3 regions of the Sphaerisporangium sp. NPDC051017 genome follow, and region 1 is predicted to be linked to each of the others. Evidence: riboswitches for the same ligand, from Rfam matches in the RefSeq annotation. Region 1 holds a riboswitch; each other region holds the start of a gene.

Region 1 (7,706 bases):
GCCTCCGCCGTCGCGCGGACGGCCGAGGCGGTGATGCGCTCGGCGAAGGGGTGCGTGGCGTCGATCACCGCGCGGATCCCGTGCTCGCGCAGCCATGCCGCCATCCGGTCCGGGCCGCCGAACCCGCCGACCCGCACCTCGCCCTCGGGCAGACGGGGGTCGGTCACCCGTCCCGCCAGCGACGACACCACGCGGACGCCCGGGTCACGGACCAGCTCGGACGCGAGCCGCCGCGCCTCCCCGGTGCCGCCGAGTACCAGGACGCCGCCCCTCATCTGCCGCTTCCTTTCACGTGGTACATCCTTGGCCCATGACCACAGGGCTGCGGTACGGGTGGACGACCGGCGCGTGCGCCACGGCGGCCACCACGGCCGCCTACACCGCGCTGCTCACCGGCTCCTTCCCCGACCCGGTGGAGATCTTCCTGCCCCGGGGGCAGCGGCCGGCGTTCGCGCTCGCCGTCGAGGAACTGGTGGAGGGCCCGCCGGGCGCGGACCGGGCGCGGGCCGGGGTGGTCAAGGACGCGGGCGACGACCCGGACGTCACCCACGGCGCGCTGGTCACCGCGACCGTACGGCACGGAGCACCGGGGACGGGGGTGACGTTCCGCGCCGGACCGGGCGTCGGCACGGTCACCAAACCGGGGCTGCCGCTGGCCGTGGGAGAACCGGCCATCAACCCGGTCCCCCGTCAGATGATCCGCGACCACGTCGCCCGGGTCGCCGCCGCGTACCGCGATGAGGGCGACGTGGTCGTGGAGATATCGGTCGAGAACGGTGAAGAGCTCGCGCGGCGTACCTGGAACCCCCGGCTGGGCATCCTGGGCGGCCTGTCCATCCTCGGCACGACCGGCATCGTGGTGCCGTACTCCTGCTCGGCGTGGATCGACAGCATCCGGCGCGGCATCGACGTCGCCCGCGCCGCCGGGCACGTCCACGTCGCCGCCTGCACCGGCAGCACGTCGGAGAAGGTCGCGACCGAGCTGTACGGCCTGCCGGAGGACGCGCTGCTCGACATGGGCGACTTCGCCGGGGCCGTCCTGAAGTACCTGCGGCGGCATCCCGTGCCCCGGCTTACGGTGGCCGGCGGCATCGGCAAGCTGTCCAAGCTCGCCGACGGGCATCTCGACCTGCACTCGGGCCGCTCCCAGGTCAGTACGGACGCCCTCGCCGCGATGGTGCGCGACGCGGGCGGGGACGAGGACCTCGCCGCACGCGTCCTGCGCGCGAACACCGCCCTCCAGGCGCTCACCATCTGCCAGGAGGCGGGACTGCCGCTCGGAGACCTTGTCGCCGCCGGAGCCCGCACCACCGCCCTCGGAGTGCTGCGCGGCGCCCCCGTCGAGGTCGACGTCGTCGTCATCGACCGCGCGGGCACCATCGTCGGCCGCGCGGGGTGAGCGGCGCTCAGCGGGCTCACCGGGCTCACCGGGCTCAGTGGGCTCAGTGGTGGGCTCAGTGGGCTCAGTGGGCATGGTGTGCGGCCCTGGCCGTCGCCACTGCGGCCGCGGTCTCCGCGATGCCCAGGTGGCGCATGCTTTCGCCGCCGGATTCGACGCGGTAGCCGTCCCCGGTCGCGACCACGAGCACGGCCGGCCCTCCGGGGCGCCCGCACTGACGCTCGCACCCCGCCCAGTGCACGGGCAACCTCCGTCCCGGGGTCTCGCCGTTGACGTCCGCCGTGGCCGCCTGAACCGTCGCGCGCCCGGTGCCGGACCGGCCGGTCGCGTGGGTGGCGTCCGCCTGGACGTCGGCCAGGGACTTGGCGCAGCCCGGACGTCCCGTGCAGGACGTGACCCCGGTCCACGGAGAGGCCGGGTCGGTGACCAGACCGGCCTCGCCCAGCCTCGCGAGCCACGATTCGGCGGTTTCCGTCCTCATACCCGGGACGATCACGCTCCGCCATGGAGTGAGCCGTACCTCACCCGTGCCCGCCCGCGCCGCCTCGGCCAGCACGGACGCCTGCGCGGCCGTCAACCGTCCGAGCGGCGGCATGACGACGAGTGCCACCCGTCCGTCGGTCTGGGCGAGGGGCCCAAGCCGGGGCGCGGGCCGATCGCCCAGGCCGATGGACGAGGCGGGCCGGCTGCCGCCGAGTCCCCCGGACGGCCGTCCGGACTGCTCCTGGACGGGCGGTGACGGGGGCCCGTCCGCCGATCCGGGGCCGGACATGTGGCCGGCTCCCGGCGCCCGTGCGGACACACGGGCGGTGATGTTCGCGGGGCCGTCGGCCAGCTCGGCGACGCGCCACGCGGCCGAACCCTGGGCGGCGCGTTCGGCCAGGAACGCCTCGCCCGCTGCGATCATCAGGGGGACGACGTCGGAGGGCGCGGCGCGCAGCCCCGTGTCCCGCCCGGCCAGCAGCAACGCCCCCCGGACGTCCGCGGCGGGTGGCCGTGTGCTTTCGGTGGCCGGACGGGGGAGGTGCACGGCGGGAAGGGGAAGGTAGGCGACGTCTGCGGCGGGGAGCGCGACGTCGCCCCGTCCGTCGTCCACGGCGAACAGGAACCGGCCGGGCAGGTCCGCCAGGGCCGGGTGCGAGACGAGGGCCTCGTCCAGCTCGCGGACCAGCGGCGCCACCTCGATCAGCCCGCGACCGTCCAGCCCGGCCAAGGGGGACGCCAGGATGTTGCGGACGCGTTCGTGCGTGGCCGACGGCAGAAGCCCGATGGCGGCCATCCTTTCGGCGAACAGCTCCGCGCCCGGCCCGTCCAGCCCGCGCACCTGCACGTTAGCCCGTGAGGTCAGCTCGACGACCCCCGAACCGAGCGCCGCGCAGGCCGCGCCGAGTTCCGCGAGCCGCTCCCCGGTGAGCAGCCCCCCGGGCACCCGGACCCGGGCGACGGCTCCGTCCGCCGCCGGATGCGTCTGCAACGCCCCGGGGCAGGCGTCCGCCCGGGACCGCTCCCCGAACTCCGCATCTGCCATGTCGAGGATCGTAACCCGCCATCCGTCGTGAACCGCCGCGGTCCTCCGGGCCGGCTCCTCGCACCCGGCGTGGACGGGGTGGGCGGGGTCGCATTCCGGCGGGGGGCGTGGTCTCATAGAGGCGACGGCAATACGGAGGAAGCCGGTGTGATTCCGGCGCGGTCCCGCCACTGTCACCGGGGAGTCAACCCCACCGCAGGCCACGGCCCGGCAACGGGCGGGAAGGCCGGGGTGAGCGTCGATCCGGGAGCCAGGAGACTCCAGGCCGTGTGGACCTACTACCCGGGGCGCGGATCCCGAGTGAGGACGTGCCGTGCGCGATCTGCCAGTTCTCCCTGTTCTGCTGCTGTCGACCTCCGACACCGACCTGCTCAGCGCACGCGCGAGCGGCCTGCCGTACCGTCTGGGCAACCCCGCGAGGCTCGCCGCCGCCGACGTTCCCGCCCTGCTGGAGGACGCCGGGCTGGTCGTCGTCCGTCTGCTCGGCGGGCGGCGGGTCTGGGAGGAAGGGCTGGACGCCGTACTGGCGGGCCCGCTGCCGGTGGTCGTGCTGGGTGGTGAGCAGGCTCCGGACGCCGAGTTGATGGAGCTGTCCACCGTCCCGGGCGGGGTGTGCGCCGAGGCGCACGCGTACCTCGCCCACGGGGGGTCGGCGAACCTGGCCGAGCTGCACCGCTTCCTGTCCGACACGGTCCTGCTGACCGGCCACGGCTTCGCGCCGCCCGCGCAGACCCCGAACTGGGGCATCCTGGACCGTCCGGACGCCCGGCCCGTGGAGGCCGGGGTGGCCGTGCGGCCCGTCGTCGGGGTGTTGTACTACCGCGCGCACCACGTGGCGGGGAACACCCGGTTCGTCCAGGTGCTGTGCGACGCCATCGAGGACGCGGGCGGCCGGGCGTTGCCGGTGTACTGCGCGTCGCTGCGCACGGCCGAACCCGCGCTCCTGGACGTGCTCGGCCAGGTGGACGCGCTGGTCGTCACGGTGCTGGCCGCGGGCGGCACCCGTCCCGCCACGGCGTCGGCGGGCGGCGACGACGAGGCGTGGGACGTGGGCGCGTTGGCACGGCTGGACGTGCCGATCCTGCAGGGCCTGTGCCTCACGGGGGACCGCGAGACGTGGGAGGGCAGCGACGACGGGCTGTCTCCTCTGGACGCGGCCTCGCAGGTGGCGATCCCGGAGTTCGACGGGCGCATCATCACGGTCCCGTTCTCGTTCAAGGAGGTCGACGCCGACGGGCTCCCGGTGTACGTGGCGGACCCCGAGCGCGCGGCGCGGGTCGCGGGCATCGCGGTCCGGCACGCGGCGCTGCGGCACGTGCCGCCCGCCGACCGGCGGATCGCCGTGATGCTGTCGGCGTATCCCACCAAGCACGCCCGCATCGGCAACGCCGTGGGCCTCGACACGCCCGCGAGCGTGGTGCGCCTGCTGGCGGCAATGCGCGACCGGGGGTACGACATCGGTGATACAGGTGCAGATGGGGAGATTCCGGGCGTAGCTGCGCAGGACGGCGACGCGCTGATCCACGCGCTCATCGCCGCCGGTGGCCAGGACCAGGACTGGCTGACCGAGGAGCAGCTGGAGGGCAACCCGGTCCGCATCTCCGCCGCCCGCTACCGCGAGTGGTACGCCACCCTGCCCGGGGACCTGCGGGAAGGCATGGAGCGCCACTGGGGCCCGCCGCCGGGCGAGTTGTTCGTCGACCGCTCCCGCGACCCGGACGGCGAGATCGTGCTGGCCGCGCTGCGCGCCGGGAACCTCGTGGTCATGGTGCAGCCGCCGCGCGGGTTCGGCGAGAACCCGATCGCGATCTACCACGACCCCGACCTGCCGCCGAGCCACCACTACCTGGCCGCGTACCGCTGGCTGGCGGACGGCTTCGGCGCGCACGCGGTCGTCCACGTCGGCAAGCACGGCAACCTGGAGTGGCTGCCGGGCAAGTCGGCGGGGATGTCGGCGTCCTGCGGCACGGACGCGGCGCTCGGCGACCTGCCGCTCGTCTACCCGTTCCTGGTCAACGACCCGGGCGAGGGAACGCAGGCCAAGCGGCGCGCGCACGCCACCCTGGTCGACCACCTCGTGCCTCCGATGGCCCGCGCGGACAGCTACGGCGACATGGCGCGGCTGGAGCAGCTCCTGGACGAGCACGCCTCGATCGCGGCGATGGATCCGGCGAAGCTGCCCGCGATCCGCGCCCAGATCTGGACGCTGATCCAGGCCGCGCGGCTGGACCACGACCTCGGGGTGGCCGACCGTCCGCACGACGCGGAGTTCGACGACTTCCTGCTGCACGTCGACGGCTGGCTGTGCGAGGTGAAGGACGTGCAGATCCGCGACGGGCTGCACGTCCTCGGCGAGGCGCCGCAGGGCCGCGTCCGGGTGGATCTCGTGCTGGCCATGCTGCGCGCCCGGCAGATGTGGGCGGGCAACGTCGCGCTTCCCGGCCTGCGGGAGGCGCTCGGCCTGTCCGAGGACGGCACCGCCGGCCGCGCGGGCGTGGACGAGGCCGAGGCGCTGGCGGAGGCCCTGGTCGAGGGCATGGAGGAGCGCGCCTGGGATCCGGGCGCGGCGGCCGAGGTGTGCGCGGCCGTCCTGGACGGCTCGGCCGGGGACGCGGGCCAGGTGGTGCGGGTTCTGGAGTTCGCGGCGACGGAGGTCGTGCCCCGGCTGGCGCGGACGTCCGACGAGATCGACGCCGTGCTGCACGCCCTGGACGGGGGGTACGTGCCGGCGGGGCCCAGCGGGTCGCCGCTGCGCGGGCTGATCAACGTGCTGCCGACCGGGCGGAACTTCTACTCGGTGGACCCGAAGGCGGTGCCGAGCCGGCTCGCCTGGGAGACGGGGCAGGCCATGGCCGACTCGCTGCTCGCCCGCTACCGCGCCGACACCGGTGAGTGGCCCCGTTCGGTCGGCCTGTCGATCTGGGGCACCAGCGCCATGCGCACGGCGGGCGACGACGTGGCCGAGGTGCTGGCGCTGCTCGGCGTCCGCCCGGTGTGGGACGAGGCGTCGCGGCGGGTGACCGGACTGGAACCGATGAGCCCGGCCGAGCTGGGCCGCCCCCGGGTGGACGTCACCGTCCGCATCAGCGGGTTCTTCCGCGACGCGTTCCCGCATGTCGTGGTGATGCTGGACGACGCCGTCCGCCTGGTCGCGTCCCTGGACGAGCCGGAGGACGAGAACTACGTCCGCGCGCACGTCCTCGCCGACACGCGGGATCACGGGGACGAGCGGCGGGCCACCACCCGCGTCTTCGGCTCGCGCCCGGGCGCGTACGGCGCGGGGCTGCTGCCGCTGATCGACAGCCGCAACTGGCGCGACGACGCCGACCTGGCCGAGGTGTACGCCCTGTGGGGCGGGTTCGCGTACGGCAGGGACATGGACGGCGTGCCGGCGCGCGGGGACATGGAGGCGGCCTACCGGCGCATCGCGGTGGCGGCCAAGAACGTCGACACGCGCGAGCACGACATCGCCGACTCCGACGACTACTTCCAGTACCACGGCGGCATGATCGCCACCGTCCGCGCGCTGACCGGCCGCGCGCCGGCCGCGTACGTCGGCGACAGCACCCGCCCGGACGCCGTGCGCACCCGCACCCTCTCGGAGGAGACCTCCCGGGTGTTCCGCGCCCGCGTGGTCAACCCGCGCTGGGTGGCGGCGATGCGGCGGCACGGGTACAAGGGGGCGTTCGAGCTCGCGGCCACGGTCGACTACCTGTTCGGGTACGACGCGACGACGGGCGTGGTCGCCGACTGGATGTACGACAAGCTCGCGGCGACGTACGTGCTGGACCCGGAGAACCGGCGTTTCCTCGCCGAGTCCAACCCGTGGGCCCTGCACGGCATCGCCGAACGGCTGCTGGAGGCGGCGTCGCGGGGCATGTGGGAGCACCCCGATCCGGACGTCCTGCGCGACCTCCAGGAGGTCTACCTCAAGGTGGAGGGCGACATCGAGGCCGGCCCCGACTCTGCCTGAGACGACCCGCCGAGCGTCCTGCGGCCCTGGCCTACTGCGGCGATCATCCCTGGAACGCGCGCCTGCGCGGGTGAGGCGGCGCCTCCCGGTTCACACGCCGATGTCGACGGTCCGGATGCCCGAGTAGGTGGTGTAGGAGGTGATCGTCCGTGGCGTGCGCAGGCCCGGGTTGCCGAGGAACAGGTGCCGCAGGCGCGAGAACGGCCCGCCACGGCTCTCGGCCTCGGCCACGTCGTCGAGTAGCCGGGCGTCGGTCTCGTCGAGGTGGACCCGCTCGGACAGGTTCCAGCCGTCCCAGGGCAGGACCTCGACCTTGTTCAGCGCCGCCAGGTCGCGCACGACGTTGCCCTGGACGAAGTCGAGACCGCTCACGTCGATGAGCGACACGCCGAACGTCGCGGGGTCGGCTCCCTCCTGGCGGCAGGCCCGCCAGGCGTCGCCCGCGACCAGGAAGCGGTCGCGCGGCACGTCCATCGGGTCGAAGGAGATCTTGAACTCCTCCATGATCCGCGGCGTGGGGAGCTGGGCGTCGATCAGCGTCCAGCCCTTGTCGCGATCCCAGTATTCGGTGACCCAGTGGTCCTCGTTGCGCCCGGGGATGAAATACGTCGCGAATCCGCAGCGGATGCGCGCGGGCGTGCCGGTGCTGCGCAGCAGGGAGCACAGGACGAGCGCGAAGTCGCGGCACGTTCCGGCGAACCGTTTTCCGGGCGCGCGGGCGACCGTGAGCGGCCGGTCGTCCATTTCGGTGACGATCCGCAGGATCGCGGAGACGTAGCGCGTCTCGGCCTCGTTCTTGCGGTGTT
Region 2 (7,706 bases), on a different contig from region 1:
CGCCGCGCGGATCACTCCGGGCCGGTCCGGGTCGCCGAACGTCGCGGCGAGCAGGGCGATTCTCGGGCGAAGCCGCTTGCCGCCCGCGCCGAGCAGGTGCGTGGCGACGGAGGTCAGGAAGGGGTCTCCGGGGCTGTGCAGGGCCGAGGCCAGCAGATCTTCCACCTCGGCCAGGGCGCGCCGCGTCCACACGGCCAGGTCGTCGCCGGTGCCGCCCGTCCGTCGCGAGACGCCGCCCGGTTCCAGGGCGAGGGGGCCGGGGTCCGTTCGCATGGCGGTCATCCCTCGCGTCCGCAGGTCCGGCAGGCGCCGCGGCGTCGCAGGTAGTAGGCGTACGTCGCGACGGCGAGGGCGACGCCCCACAGCGGCCAGAGCAGGTGCGTGGCGATGAGGACGGGGCTGTAGCCCGTCATGTTCACGAGCTCCGGCGAGGTCATGATGCCGATGCCGCCCGTGATCACGATGGGGACCACGTACGCCGCCGGGATCACCGCCAGCTTGACCGGCACGCGGCGGCCCGCGAGGCCGACCACCCAGCGGGGGAAGACCTCGCCCCAGCGCCGTACCAGCCCCAGGGTGAGGATCGCGCCGACCGTGGCGAAGCTCGCGAGCCCCAAACCCGCCCAGACGGCCCCCGAGTCCCACAGAAAGCGCAGCATCGCGTCGTCGATGCCCAGCGGGATGTGCACGGCCCAGGCGAAGCGGCTCGCGGCGTACAGGAGGGGGATCACCACGGCGGTGATCGTCGCCCGGCGGCTCCACGCAAGGACGCGGAGCCCGTCCCCGGGCCGGTGGTCGTCGTCCCGGCCGCATCGGGAGCACGCGCCACGGCTGCGCCGCTGCCAGGACAGCACCGCGAACGCGAGCAGGAATCCGCCCGCCAGGGACCAGAACTGGTTCAGCAGCGACCAGTCGAGCACCCGGGAGTAGTCGACGTCCGAGGGCCATCCGAACGGGGCGCCGAGGATGAGCATCGGCGCGTAGCCGGTGAGCGCCAGCACGTCCACGGTCGGCACGCCGACCAGCAGGACGGCCGTCACGGTCCAGCCGAAGGCGAGCAGTGAGACCCGCAGGGCGCGTCCCGGCATCACCGCGTGCCGTCCGGCCATGGCCAGGAGCGCCACCGTGGTCACGAGCAGGACCGCGGCGAAGACGGGCGCCCCCGCCTGCGGGGAGACCTCCCTTAACAGGGGTGACGATCTGGTGAACGCGTCGGGTCCGAAGGGGAAGCCTTTGCCGGAAATCGTCCAGTTGAGGGCCACGATCCCGTAGACGGCGGCCCAGACGGCGGCCGCGTAACCGCCCCAGACGGCGGCCCCGATTCCCCGCCGTGTTCCTCCGGTCGGCGTCCCGGAGCCCGTTTCGGGGGACGATCCCGGGGACGTCCGTGAGGGAGGCTCCGGAGGGCGCTCCGGAGCGGCGGGCGAGACGGGCGACGACGACGAACTCGCCGGTTGCTGGGACGTCGACACGATGATCTCCTTCGCGGGGATACGAATTGAGCGCACCCCCACGCTCCCGCCCGGCCCGCCCCCGGCGACTCCCCCCACATCGGGAACCCCATCCCCCGCACGGGGGATCGAGCCTTCGCCGAAGGCGGTCCCGCCGGTCCGTGGAGGGGGGTGAGGGCCGTGTGCGGGGGCGATGAGCTGGGCATTTAGGTGATATCGGGGGAAAGGGCGTGAACCATGCGTCGTCGCCAGGTGCTCGCGCTCGGGGCGGGGCTTGTCGCAATGGCCACCGGATGCGGGAGCGCCACCGACCCCCGCAGGCTCGCCGCCGCCACGGTCTCGATGGTGGTGCCCGGGCCGGCGGGAGGCGAGACGGACATGATCGCCCGGTCACTCAAAGGAGTGGCCGAGCGCGAGTCGCTGGCCGGAGCGGTGCGGGTCGTCAACCGGCCGCTCGAGTCGGCGCTGGCCGAGTTCACCCGCGCCCGGCAACCCGGCATGATGCTGATGGCCGAGCCCGAGCTGGTCGGGACGGTGCGGGACGTCCGCCAGGCCACCGCCTTCGCCGGCACCACCCCGCTGGCCCGCCTCTGCGGCGAGTGGGAGCTCCTGGTCGTCCCGGCGGCCTCGCGCCTGACGACGTTCGGCGCGTTCGCCGACGCGCTGCGGCGCGACCCGTCCCGGCTCGCCGTCGCGGGCAGGAACACGGGCGGGGTCGACCACGTCCTGCTCGGCATGCTGGCCCAGAGCCTCGGCGTCGACCCGCGCCTGGTCCGGTACGCGGCCTATCCGACCTGCGAGCAGGCCGTCGCCGCGCTGGCGGCCGGACGCGCCCCGGTCGCGATCTCCGGGCACGCGGCGGTGCGGCCGCGCGTGCGGTCGGGGGAGCTGCGGGTGCTCGCGGTGTCCTCGCCCGACCGCCTGCCCGGCGTCGAGGCCCCGACGCTGCTGGAGTCCGACGTCCACCTGTACTGCGCGAACTGGCGGGGCCTGCTGGGATCCGGCGACCTCGCCGAGGCCGACAGGGCGGCGCTGGCCCTGATGTGCCGCGGCGTCGCGGACTCGCCACGCTGGCAGGCGATCTGCGTACGCAACGGCTGGACCCCGCTGTACCTCGACGGCGACGAGTTCCGCCAATGGCTGGGCGTGGAGTCCGCCCGCCTCGGCCGCGCCCTCGGCGCCCTCGGCGTCCGCGTGTAGCGCCACGACGCGCCGTGACCCGTCGGCTCGATCGGTCGTCTCCACGTCCCGGATGGGGGTGGATGGTCACGCTGGGTGCATGGGAGCGACACAACCTATAGGGGTTGTTGCGGGGCCGGACACTAGATGTAGGATCCATGCTCGTCGCTGGTTCGCTCCTCGGGGCGAGGCAAGAGGGAATCCGGTGCGAATCCGGGACTGCCCCGCAGCGGTGAGCGGGAACGACCGCCGTCACATCAGCACTGGGCCGCCCGCGGCCTGGGAAGCGACGGCCAGTAGGCGTGTGAGGTGCGCCCGCGAGTCCGAAGACCTGCCGGTGACGTCGTCCAGGCCCCGAGGGAGGGCCGCCGGACGGGGAGACCGGCATGCCCGCTCACGGGTGCCCGGTCGTGCTCCGCCGTGCCTTCCTCCGGGGTGATCCGAGCGCACGAAGGAGACAGCACGTGACGGTGACGGATTCGCGGCCGGTGTACCGGCCGGAGGCGGGGAGCGAGCACAGGCGGCTCGCCATCGAGGAGGCCGCCGCCCGGGTCATCGCCGACCCCGCCAACTCCCGCGTCGCCGCGCGGCTGCTCGCCGAGGAGATCGCCGATGAGGCCGCCGCGCACGGCGTGCGGTCGTTCTCCGAGTCGGTCGCGGCCACGCACGCGGCGGGGCTGGTCCAGGACCGCCTGGCGGACTTCGTCCGGGACAACGCGGCCGTGCTGGACGGGCTGGTGGACGCCGGCGGCGACGACCGTTTCGAGTACTTCGGGCTGCGCACCGTCTACGACCGCTACCTGCTGCGCCACCCCGTGACCCGGGGCGTGCTGGAGCGCCCGCAGCACTTCTTCCTGCGCGTGGCCTGCGGCCTGGCGGACACCGTCGCCGAGGCCGGCGAGCTGTACCGGCTGATCTCCACGCTGTCGTACATGCCGAGCTCGCCGACGCTGTTCAACTCCGGCACCCGCCGCCCGCAGCTCTCGTCGTGCTTCCTGCTGGACTCGCCGCGCGACGAGCTGGACGCGATCTACGAGCGGTACGGCCAGGTGGCGCGCCTGTCGAAGTACGCCGGGGGCATCGGCATCGCCTGGACGCGGATCCGCTCGCGCGGCTCGCTGATCCGGGGCACCAACGGGCACTCCAACGGCATCGTCCCGTGGCTGCGCACGCTGGACGCGAGCGTCGCCGCCGTCAACCAGGGCGGGCGGCGCAAGGGCGCGGCCTGCGTCTACCTCGAACCGTGGCACGCCGACGTCGAGGAGTTCCTCGAACTGCGCGACAACACCGGCGAGGAGGCCCGCCGCACCCACAACCTGAACCTGGCCAACTGGATCCCGGACGAGTTCATGCGCCGGGTCGAGGCGGACGGCGAGTGGTCGCTGTTCGACCCCAAGGAGGTCCCGGAGCTGACCGACCTGTGGGGCGAGGCGTTCGACGCCGCCTACCGCGAGGCCGAGGCCGCCGGGCGGTACGTCCGGAAGGTCCCCGCCAGGGCCCTGTACGGGCGCATGATGCGCACGCTGGCCCAGACGGGCAACGGCTGGATGACCTTCAAGGACGCCTCCAACCGCGCCTCCAACCAGACGGCGCTGCCCGGGAACGTCATCCACCTGTCCAACCTGTGCACCGAGATCCTGGAGGTGACCAGCGACGCCGAGACCGCCGTGTGCAACCTCGGCTCGGTCAACCTCGCCGCCCACCTGGTGGAGGACGGGCTCGACTGGGAGCGGCTGCGCGCCACGGTGGCGACGGCCGTGCGGTTCCTCGACAGGTCCATCGACCGCGGCTTCTACCCGACGCCGGAGGCCGAGGCGGCGAACAAGCGCTGGCGGCCGATCGGGCTCGGGGTGATGGGCCTGGCCGACGTGTTCTTCGCGCTGCGGCTGCCGTTCGACTCGCCGGAGGCGCTGGCGCTGTCCAGCCGCGTCAGCGAGGAGATGGCGCTGGCCGCGTACCAGACGTCCTGCGACCTCGCCGAGGCGGACGGCGCGCACCCCTCGTACGCCGACACGCGGGCGGCGCGCGGCGTCCTGCACCTGGACCACTACCCGGCGGCGCGGCCCGTCCACCCCGGCGAGTGGGCCGCCCTGCGCGAGCGGATCGCGGCCACCGGGCTGCGCAACTCGCTGATGATCGCGATCGCGCCTACGGCCACCATCGCCTCCATCGTCGGCTGCTACGAGTGCGTCGAGCCGCAGGTGTCCAACGTGTTCAAGCGCGAGACCCTGTCGGGCGAGTTCCTGCAGGTCAACCGCTACCTGGTGCGCGACCTCCAGGAGCGCGGGCTGTGGACGCCGCAGGTCAGGGACGCGGTGAAGCGCGCCGACGGCTCCGTCCAGGACATCGCGGCCATCCCGGCGGACCTGAAAGTGCTGTACCGCACCGCCTGGGAGCTGCCGCAGAAGGCGCTGATCGATCTCGCCGCCACGCGCCAGCCGTACATCGACCAGTCGCAGTCGCTGAACCTGTTCATGGCGACCCCGACGATCGGCAAGCTGTCGTCGATGTACGCCTACGCCTGGCGGGCCGGGCTGAAGACGACGTACTACCTGCGCTCGCGTCCGGCCACCCGCATCGCGCAGACGACCGTCGCCGCCGAGCCGGCCACAGAGCCTCTCACCGGGCCTGTAGCCGGACCCGCCGCCACGCCGATCGCGGTCTCCGAGGCCGTGGCGTGCTCCCTCGAGAACCCTGAGATCTGCGAGGCGTGCCAGTGATGCTGCTCGACCCCGGCATGAACCTGACCCTGCGCCCGATGCGGTACCCGGAGTTCTACGAGCGGTACCGGGCCGCGATCCGCAACACCTGGACGGTCGAGGAGGTGGACCTCCAGTCCGACCTCGCCGACCTCGCCAAACTCGGCGCGGGGGAGCGGCACCTGATCAACCGGCTGGTGGCCTTCTTCGCCACCGGCGACTCGATCGTGGCCAACAACCTCGTGCTGAACCTCTACCAGCACGTCAACGCCCCCGAGGCGCGGCTGTACCTGTCGCGGCAGCTCTTCGAGGAGGCCGTGCACGTGCAGTTCTACCTGACGCTGCTGGACACCTACCTGCCCGACCACGACGAGCGGGCCAAGGCGTTCGCGGCGATCGAGCACATCCCGTCCATCAGGGACAAGGCCGAGTTCTGCTTCCGCTGGATCGACTCCATCAACGGGCTGGCCCGCCTGGAGACGCGGGACGACCGCCGGGCGTTCCTGCTCAACCTGATCTGCTTCGCCGCCTGCATCGAGGGGCTGTTCTTCTACGGGGCCTTCGCGTACGTGTACTGGCTGCGCTCGCGCGGGCTGCTCGGCGGGCTCGCCACGGGGACGAACTGGGTGTTCCGCGACGAGTCCATGCACATGGAGTTCGCGTTCTCGGTCGTGGACACCGTGCGCGCCGAGGAGCCGGACCTTTTCGACGACGGGCTGGGCGCCCAGGTGACCCGGATGATCGAGGAGGCGGTGGCTGCCGAGCTGGCGTTCGCCCGGGACCTGTGCGGTGACGGCCTGGCGGGGATGAGCGCCGAGCGCATGCGCGAGTACCTCGAGTACGTCGCCGACCGCCGTCTGGCCCGGCTCGGGCTGCCGATCCGGTACGGGACGGCCAACCCGTTCGCCTTCATGGAGCTCCAGGACGTGCAGGAGCTGGCGAACTTCTTCGAGCGGCGGGTCTCCGCCTACCAGGTGGCGGTGGAGGGCAGCGTCAGCTTCGACGAGGCGTTCTGACCCCGTCGTCCTGCCCCCTTCGTCCTCGTCCGAAGGTGGTCCGACCGAGTCCCTCCTCCGTGTGATCTGTATCACTCTATTTCGGGATTCATGGCCATATGTCTGGCTATGGATCGCCCGAGCCGGCGCGTGGCCTCGCGGCCCGCGCCGGTGGCGGGCCCGCGACGTCCGCCGTCACAGGCCTGTACGCCGCCGGAGGAGAACTTTATGTGCGCCCTGACTCGTGTGAAACGCGTAGCTCTGTGATCATTCGATCCGAGAGCGCCCCGGATCCCGGTGCCCGGCGGCCATGGTTGGCCATTTACGCCTTTCCCCTGCACGCGATAGGAAAGGACGACGAAAGGGGCGCCGCCTGTGTCATCGGTAGCAAGCTGGATACTCCTGGTGGTCGCGGTGCTCGCGGCGGTGATCGCGGTCGAGCTGGTCAGGCGGCTGCTGCGGTCGCGCCACGTCAACGGAAGGTTCTCCCTGGCGGGCCCGCTCCTCGAGCGGTGCACGTGGCCGGCGTTCGCGACCGCGGCCGTCGTGACGTTCGACACCGGGTACGCGCCCGGCATGTCCAGCGTGACGGCCACCCTCGTGGTCGAGCAGGTCGTCACCCTGTTACTCATCGCCTGCGTCGCCTGGCTGGTCATCCAGGCCGCGTACGCCGTGACCGACGTGGTGCTGGACCGGCTCGGCGCGGTCGAGGGAGAGGGCAACCGCAAGGCGCGGCGCATCCGCACCCAGATCGCGCTCGTCCGCCGCGTCGCCGCCGCCGTGATCATCATCGTGTCCATGGGCGCCATGCTGTTCAGCTTCCCGGCGGTCCGCGCGCTCGGCGCCGGGCTGCTCGCCTCGGCGGGTATCGCGGGCGTGGTCGCGGGCATCGCCGCCCAGTCCACGCTGAGCAACCTCATCGCCGGGCTGCAGCTCGCCTTCAGCGACGCCATCCGGCTGGACGACGCCGTCGTGGTCGGCGGCGAGTGGGGCCGCATCGAGGAGCTGACGCTCACCTACGTCGTCGTGCGGCTGTGGGACGAGCGGCGGCTCATCCTGCCGGTCTCCTACTTCACCAAGACGCCGTTCGAGAACTGGACCCGCTACGAGAGCCGCGTCATCGGGCACGTCATGCTGTACGTCGACTGGTCGGTGCCCGTGGAGGAACTGCGGACCGAGCTCTACCGCCGCCTGCGCGAGCACCCCCTGTGGGACCAGAAGGACTGGACCATCCAGGTCACCGGCATCCAGCCCAACGGCCTGGTCGAGCTGCGCGCCCTGATGAGCGCCTCGGACGCGCCGAGCGTCTGGGACCTGAAATGCGACATGCGCGAGCACCTGGTGGCCTACGTCCGCGATCACTACCCCGAGGCGCTGCCCCG
Region 3 (7,706 bases), on a different contig from region 1:
GGTCCATGCGTGCGTACCCGGCCACCACCTGCGCGTTCAGCACCCACTCGCGCGGGCCGATGCCGCCGCCGAGGACGGCCGAGGAGATCATGCGCCAGCCGGGGCCGAACTCCCACAGAAGCGAGGCGAGGCGCGCGCCGTCCTCGTGCCGGTGGCTCAAAGACAGCACGGGCGCTCCTCACGGGCGGGTCTCATGGGCGGGCTCATGGTCGCACGAGGTTGACCAGCGGGCGTCCGCCCGGGCCGGCGCTCACGTGGACGCGCGCGCCGAAGTGGCGGGCGAGCAGCGGCTCGGTGAGCACGTCCCCGGCCGGGCCGGACGCGATGTGCCGGCCGCCGGCGATGAGCAGCATCGTGTCGGCGTACTGCCCGGCGAGGCCGAGGTCGTGGATGGTGGTGACCACGGTGAGCCCGTCGGCGAGGCGCAGCCCGTCCACGAGCTCCAGCACCTGCTGCTGGTGGCCGAGGTCGAGGGCGCTGGTGGGCTCGTCCAGCAGCAGGACGGGCGCCTGCTGGGCGAGCGCGCGGGCGAGGACGACCCGCCGGCGCTCGCCGCCGGACAGGTGGCCGAGCGGGCGACCGGCGAGCGGGGACAGGGAGAGTCGTTCGAGCACCGAGCCGGTGATCTCCCTGTCCCGGCGGGACTCGTGGCCGAGATAGGAGATGTACGGCGTGCGGCCCAGCATGGCGTACTCGAACACGGTCATCGCCGGGGGGAACAGCGGGTCCTGCGGAGCGTACGCCATCAGCCGGGCGCGCTGCCGGGGCCGGAGGCCGCGCGCGGGCGCGCCGTCGACGAGCACCTCGCCCCGGGACTCCACCATGCCCATCATGGCGCGCAGCAGCGTGGACTTGCCCGCGCCGTTCGGGCCGATGACCGCCAGCCATTCGCCGCCGCGCACCGACAGCCCGACACCGGACAGGACGGGCCTCCCGTCCAGCGAGACCTCCAGGTCCCGCACCTCGACCGGGGGCGCGCCGTCCCCGGTCACACGCTCACCGCCCGGGTGGCGCGCAGGACGCCGACGAAGAACGGCGCCCCGACGAAGGCCGTGACCACGCCGATCGGCAGCTCGGCCGGGGCGAGCATCGTGCGGGCGAGCAGGTCGGCGAGCACCATGAACGCGGCCCCGCCGACCAACGACAGGGGCAGCACGACCCGGTAGGAGCCGCCCGCCAGGCGCCGCACGACGTGCGGGACGACCACGCCGACGAACCCGATGAGCCCGCTGACCGCGACCGCCGACGCCGTGGCCAGGGAGGCGGCGCACAGGACGACGAGCCTGACCCGCCGGGCGTCGACGCCGAGGCCGACCGCCTCGTCGTCCCCCACCGACAGCACGTCCAGCAGCCGCCCGTGGGCCAGCAGGACCACCGACGACACCACGGCGTACGGCGCGACCAGCCACACCTGAGACCAGTCGCCGCCGATGCCGCCGAGGATCCACGAGTAGATCTTCTGCAACTGCTCGACGCGGATCTGCTGCACGAACGCCTGGAGCGCGGCGAGGAACGACGACACCGCGACCCCGGCCAGGACGAGCGTGGCCGTACCGCCACCGCGTCCCGCCGTACTGCCGAGCGCGTACGCCAGCAGCACCCCGCCGATCGCCCCGCCGAACGCCGCGAGCGGCACCAGACCGTCCACCTGGATCAGCACGATCATCAGGGTGGCGGTGAAGCCTGCGCCCGCGGCCGCGCCGAGCAGGTAGGGGTCGGCGAGCGGGTTGCGGAACACGCCCTGGTAGCCGGCGCCGGACATCGCCAGCAGGCCGCCGACGATCGCCGCCAGCACCACGCGGGGCAGGCGCAACTGGACGAGCAGCCCCTTCTCGACCGGCGACAGCCCGGAGTCGACCGTGACGAAGGGCAGCCGGTCGAGCAGTTCGAGCGCCACGCCCTTCAGCGGCATGCCGACCGCGCCGATCACCAGCCCGAGCAGCACGCAGACGGCCAGCACGGCGAGCGCGACCGTGAGGGCGGCCGTCCGCGACCGCGCCGAAGCCCCCGGGGCCGCGATGGGCGCCGGGGACTCGGGCGGGGGCTCGGTGGAAACCGTCGCGGGTTTCAGCCGGAGGCCTTCCCGACGGCCTCGCCCACCATTTCGACGAGGTCGACGACGCGCGGCCCCCAGCGGGAGGCGATGTCGTCGTCCAGGGGGATCACCCGGTCGTTCTTGATCGCCGAGAGCCCGGCCCAGCCCGGCCGCTTGGCGAGGGTCTCCTTGGACTGGCCGCAGCACTTGATGTCGGCCAGGAAGATCAGGTCGGGGTCGGCCTTGACCACGAACTCGCTGGACAGCTTGGGGTAGCCGCCGGCCGTGTCGGGCGCCTTGTCCGCGATGTTGGTCAGCCCGAACAGGCCGTAGATCTGGCCGAGGAACGTGCTGGAGGTCACGGAGTACGGCGTGCTGTCCAGCTCGTGGAGGTAGGTCAGGTTCTTGCCCTTGGGCGCGGCGGCGGCGAACGCGTCGATCCGTCGCTTCATGTCCGCGGCGACCTGGCCGGCCTTCTCTGCGTTGCCGGTGGCCGCCCCGAGGTCGGTGACCTCGTCGTAGGCCTCGTCCAGCTTGGTGGCTGCGGGCTCCAGCAGCACCGGGACGCCGACCTTGGTGAGCGCGGCGACGACGCCGTCGATGTCGTTGGACACAATGACCAGGTCGGGCTGCTTGGCGATGATCGCCTCGGCGTTGGGCTTGAACCCCGACAGGTCGGTCTTGGGCGCCTCCGGAGGGTAGTTCGACTGGTCGTCGACGGCGAGGACCTGAGGGCCCGCGCCGATCGCGAACAGGGTCTCCGTATGGCTGGCCGACAGAGAGATGATCTTCGTTGGCTTCTTGGCGATCGTCACCGGGCCGTTGCCGGCCTGGACGGTCACCGGGAAGCCCGCGGCCTGCGCGGTTTCGCCGGGGGATGTGGCGGGGGCGGGGGTGGCGGTGGTCTCTGCGGTGCCGGTCGGCTGGCCGCATCCGGCCAGCGTCAGCGCACCCAGCAACGCGCCCGCCAAGGCCGTGCGTACGGGCCTCACGTGGGTTCCTCCTGTTGCCGGGAAACAAGGGACCCGTGATGTGGGACGGATCACCCTTTTCCACGAGGGTTGACGACGTCGGCGCGGCAGGAGGCGACCTGGCTCGATCCGGGAGGATCTCACAGTTGCGGGACAGCGCCGGACTCACACCGGCTTCGCTCCACGCCGCGCGTCACTGGAAACCGTATCAACTGGGTTTATTGCCGCCTCCAACGCGTCGGGTTCAGGGCGCTGTGCCCATGGCCTCGCTCCGCTCGGCGGTTCAGGGCGCCCTTCAGGGACCGGCTCCGATCAGACCCACCGACGCTGGTTCCACGCTCGGCTCCCCGACGTGTGCCGACACTGGCGGCGAGACTAGCCCAGCCCAGGGCGTACCGGTCACGAGCCGCATGACGGCGGATATCCGGACAGTACAACCTGCCGTAGCCGGCCGGACCTTTGACCGAAAATCTTGCTCCAGGTCAGAAGATCGTGATATCAACTCGATCATGTGTCACTTTGCCGTAAGAGTAGCCGCTTGGGAAGTTTGCGGCTTCTGCGGCACCCGGTGTTCGACGTAGAGCTCCCGGCGAGACGAGGAACCCCTCGTAGCGGTGCGCCTCTGGGTCGTTGAAAGGGTGGAGAACGTCGGAATGCCGGTTGAAATCAACGCTGCCCGTACCGGGAAACGGACCATGCTGGCACGGGTGGCGCCGGCGATCGTGCGCGACCCCGCGAACGGCCTGGCCGCGCTGGGCAGGCAGGCCGGCGGGCGAATCGTCCGGCTGAACCTGGGCGTGCTGCGGCCCTACCTGGTGACCCACCCCGACCACGTCCAGCACGTCATGCGCGACAACTGGACCAACTACAGCCGCCAGGGCATGTTCTGGCAGCCGCTCGGCCGCCTGCTCGGCGACAGCATCCTCGGGGACGGCCCCGGCTGGGAGGCCAGCAGGAGGATCCTCCAGCCGCTGTTCACGCCGAAGTACGTCGCCGCGCTCGCCGGGACGATCGCCGCCACCGTCGACGCGCGGATCGAGGAACTGGAGGCGCGCGCCCGCTCGAAGGAACCGATGGACGCCGCCCGCACGATGGGCGCCATCGTCAACCAGAGCGTCGTGCGCGTGCTGTTCGGCGACCGGATCTCCCTGCGGGACGGCGAGCGCCTCACCTCCGCCTACCACACGGCCGACGCGGCGGTCTTCACCCGGCTGCTCCTGCCGTTCATGCCGTACCGGGTGCCGTTGCCCGGAGACCGGGCGTTCAAGACCGCGGTCTCGACCATCGACGAGATCATCTTCCCGTTGATCCGCGAGGTCCGGCGGGAGGCGGCCGACGGCTCCGACGTCGTCTCGGCGCTGTGCCGCGCCCAGGAGGCGGACGGCACGCCGCGCGACGACCGGCGTGTCCGCGACGACCTCGTCAGCATCTACGCGGCGGCGTCGGTGACGACGGCGTCGACGCTCACCTGGACCTGGCCGCTCCTGGAAGCCCACCCCGAGGTGGCCGCGAAGGTGTACGCCGAGATCGACCGCGTGGTCGGCACCGGCCCCGCCCTGCCCGCGCACGTGCCCGAGCTGCGCTACACCAAGATGGTGCTGCAGGAGGTCATGCGCCTCTACCCCTCCGGCTGGCTGCTGCCCCGCACGGTCGTGCGGAGCGAGACCCTCGGCGGAACGCGCCTGAAGGCCGGGTCGATGGTGCTGATCAGCCCGTACGTCACCCACCGGCTCGAAGAGGTGTGGGACCGGCCGCTGGAGTTCGACCCCGAGCGGTTCTCCCCCGACCGCGGCGAGCGGCGGCACCGGTACGCGTACTTCCCCTTCGGCGGCGGCGCGCACCAGTGCGTCGGCAAGCACCTGTTCTACATGGACGCCCCGCTGATCATGGCCGCCATCCTGAGCCGGTTCCGCCCGGCGGCGCTCGGCGGCCGTACCCCCGCGCCCGCGGCGACGGCGCTGCTGCGCCCGCGCGGCACGGTGGGACTCCGGCTGCTTCCCGTGAACTGCGCCGGGCAGGGCCCGCGATGACGGCTCCCGCCCGCGAGTGGCCGGGCGCCACGGAGTCCGGGCTGATCTGCGCGGTCGCCGGAAGCTCCCAGCGGCAGATGCGCGAATGGCTCGAGGCCTACCCTGGCCTGTTCTCGGCCAAGCCGTTCGACGACGCGCTGACCAGCACGTTGTCCCTGGCCATGGCGTTCAGCGGCCCGTGGTTCACCGCCGAACGGCTCTCGGTGGCCAACAAGGCCACCCTGTGGGCGTTCGGGCTCGACTGGCAGGTGGACTACGTCGCGGCCTCGGCGCCCGAGGTGGACGACATCGCCCGCCGGTGCCTGGCCGCCGCCGACGGCGCGGACCCGGCCCCCGGCGACGACCTGGCGCGGTTCCTGGCCGACCTCCGGCGGGACCTGTCCGCCGCCCCCGCCTTCCCCGCGCTCGGGCACGTCTGGCGCGAGGAACTGCGGGTCATGCTGGCGGCGATGCGCCTGGAGCGGGAGTGGCGCGACGCGGGCACGGTCCCCTCACTGGAGCAGTACCTCGGCAACGCCGACAACCTGGGCTTCACCTTCGTCTTCGTCTCCCATCTGATCCACACCGGCGCGCCGTCCGGCGCCATCGCGGCGGTGCGGGAGGCGGCTGCGGCCGTGCAACGGGTGATCCGCCTGCTGAACGACCTCGGGACCTACCGGCGGGACGTGGAGTGGGGCGACCTGAACGCCCTGCTGCTCGGTGCGCCCCGCGAGGAGGTGGACCGGCGCCTCGCCGCGCTGGCGGCCCGGGCCAGGGAGCTGATCGAGCCCCTGCGGGACGGCGACCCCCTGATCGCCGGCTACCTCGAACGTCAGATGGACTTCTGCGCGGGCTTCTACCGGCTCGCCGACTACTGGGGCGACTTATGAGCATTCACGGTGACGCGCTGACCGCCGACGTCGCCGCCGAGGCCCGAACCCTGGTGTCCGGGCTCATGACGCGCCCGTGGGGTGACGCCTCGCCCTCGGTGTACGAGACGGGGCGGCTGGCGGCCCTGGCCCCGTGGCTGACCGGGCACGCCGAGCGGATCGCGTTCCTCGTGGGCACCCAGCGCCCGGACGGCCTGTGGGGCCCGCACGAGGACTACGCGCTCGTCCCCACGCTGAGCGCGGCGGACGCGCTGCTCGGCGAGCTCGTCCGGACCTCCCCCGCCTGCTCCCCGGCCGTGGCGGAGGCCGCCGGACGCGCCCTGCGCGCGCTCGGGCTCCGGGCGCGGCGGGGCTTCGGCGCGCCGCTGCCGGACATGCCCGCGATCGAGCTCGTCGTCCCCGCACTGGTCACCTCGGTCAACCGGCTCGTCCGCGCCCTCGCCGGCTCCTCCGTGCCCGGGGCGTGGGAGTCCTGCCCGCTCCTGCCCTTCCCCGAGGACATGGACGACGCGCGGGTGCGGCTCGTCCGCGAGCGCCTGCGGCAGGGCGCTCCCCTGCCGGTGAAGCTGATGCACGCCCTGGAGGTCGCGGGCGAGGCCGCCGTGCGGGCCCCCGCCGTCGTGGTGACCCCCGAGGGGACGGTGGGCGCGTCCCCGGCCGCCACGGCCGCCTGGCTGGGCGAGCCCGGCGGCCCCGGACGGTCGGCGCCGCTGGCGCACGAGCACCTGGAGGCCGTCGTGCGGCTGTCGGGCGGCCCGGTGCCGTGCGCGGTCCCGATCACGGTGTTCGAGCGCGGGTGGGTGGTGAGCTGGCTGCTGCGCGCCGGCATCCCTGTGGACGTGCCGGTCGAGCTTGTGGCGAGCCTCGGCGAGCGGATCGACCCCGACGGGGTGGCGGCGGGGCCGGGGCTGCCCGCCGACGCCGACACGACGTCGGTGGCGCTGTACGCGCTGGCGCTGCTCGGCGCCCCGCGCGAGCCCGGCAGCCTCTGGGCGTACCACACCGGCACGCACTTCAGCACGTGGCTCGGCGAGGACGGGCACTCGACGACGGTGAACGCCCACGTGCTGGACGCGTTCGGCCAGTTCACGGCGGCCCGCCCCGACGCGCGCCCGCGCTACGCGGAGGCCGTCCGGCGGCTGGCGGCCTGGCTGTGCGCGCGGCAGCGGGCGGACGGGAGCTGGACGGACCGCTGGCACGTCTCGCCGTACTACGCCACGGCGTGCTGCGCGCTGGCGCTCGGCGAGTTCGGCGGCGCCGCGTCGCGCCGGCCGGTGCGGCTGGCGGCGGACTGGGTGCTGTCGTCCCAGCGCCCGGACGGTTCCTGGGGGCTGTGGGACGGCACGCCCGAGGAGACGGCGTACGCGTTGTACCAGCTCCTGCTGGCCGGGGGCGGTACGACGGGGAGCGCCAGGAGCCGGCGTCTGTCGGCCGCGATCGAGCGGGGGCAGGAGTACCTTCTGCGGTCCGCCGGGCGGGTCGAGGACCCGCCGATGTGGGTGGACAAGGACCTGTACCTGCCGGTGGCGATCGTCCGGGCCGTGGTCATGGGGGCGCTCCACCTGGCACGGAGCGTCACGACGTTGGAGCACTAGAGGGCACATCAGCCGACAAACGTGATACCGAATCACATAACCCGACAGCCAACCCGACATGTTTACAAAAGTGACACAGAACAGTCGGAGAACCATTTGCCATCGTGCTAGGGTTCCCCAGTGCGATGCGGTGGAATGCCTCATTGCCATGCGATGTGGCGCAATAGGGCACGATAGCGTGACCTGAGCTTTATGCGCCGCGAACC

The links. Region 1 has a riboswitch for cobalamin ahead of cobN (cobaltochelatase subunit CobN). Riboswitches for the same ligand answer to the same signal wherever they lie in the genome.
Region 2: it holds a riboswitch for cobalamin, as region 1 does, so the genes downstream of both, AB0M95_RS03670 (ribonucleoside-diphosphate reductase subunit alpha) here and cobN (cobaltochelatase subunit CobN) in region 1, are expected to answer to the same signal.
Region 3: it holds a riboswitch for cobalamin, as region 1 does, so the genes downstream of both, AB0M95_RS39725 (ABC transporter substrate-binding protein) here and cobN (cobaltochelatase subunit CobN) in region 1, are expected to answer to the same signal.

What each region holds. Positions count from the first base shown of each region.
Region 1 is NZ_JBFBCI010000021.1:51,366-59,071, reverse strand. It holds gene AB0M95_RS18800 (cobalt-precorrin-6A reductase) at 1-275, opposite strand, end outside; gene AB0M95_RS18795 (cobalt-precorrin-5B (C(1))-methyltransferase) at 311-1,399, shown strand; gene cobG (precorrin-3B synthase) at 1,464-2,927, opposite strand; cobalamin riboswitch at 3,058-3,188, shown strand; gene cobN (cobaltochelatase subunit CobN) at 3,250-6,900, shown strand; gene AB0M95_RS18780 (transglutaminase-like domain-containing protein) at 6,991-7,706, opposite strand, start outside.
Region 2 is NZ_JBFBCI010000002.1:231,775-239,480, reverse strand. It holds gene AB0M95_RS03685 (hypothetical protein) at 1-273, opposite strand, end outside; gene AB0M95_RS03680 (hypothetical protein) at 279-1,472, opposite strand; gene AB0M95_RS03675 (tripartite tricarboxylate transporter substrate-binding protein) at 1,689-2,651, shown strand; cobalamin riboswitch at 2,783-2,984, shown strand; gene AB0M95_RS03670 (ribonucleoside-diphosphate reductase subunit alpha) at 3,095-5,350, shown strand; gene AB0M95_RS03665 (ribonucleotide-diphosphate reductase subunit beta) at 5,350-6,345, shown strand; gene AB0M95_RS03660 (mechanosensitive ion channel domain-containing protein) at 6,700-7,706, shown strand, end outside.
Region 3 is NZ_JBFBCI010000107.1:770-8,475, forward strand. It holds gene AB0M95_RS39710 (adenosylcobinamide amidohydrolase) at 1-166, opposite strand, end outside; gene AB0M95_RS39715 (ABC transporter ATP-binding protein) at 204-992, opposite strand; gene AB0M95_RS39720 (iron ABC transporter permease) at 989-1,912, opposite strand; gene AB0M95_RS39725 (ABC transporter substrate-binding protein) at 2,068-3,027, opposite strand; cobalamin riboswitch at 3,095-3,229, opposite strand; gene AB0M95_RS39730 (cytochrome P450) at 3,702-5,036, shown strand; gene AB0M95_RS39735 (terpene synthase family protein) at 5,033-5,905, shown strand; gene AB0M95_RS39740 (prenyltransferase/squalene oxidase repeat-containing protein) at 5,902-7,500, shown strand.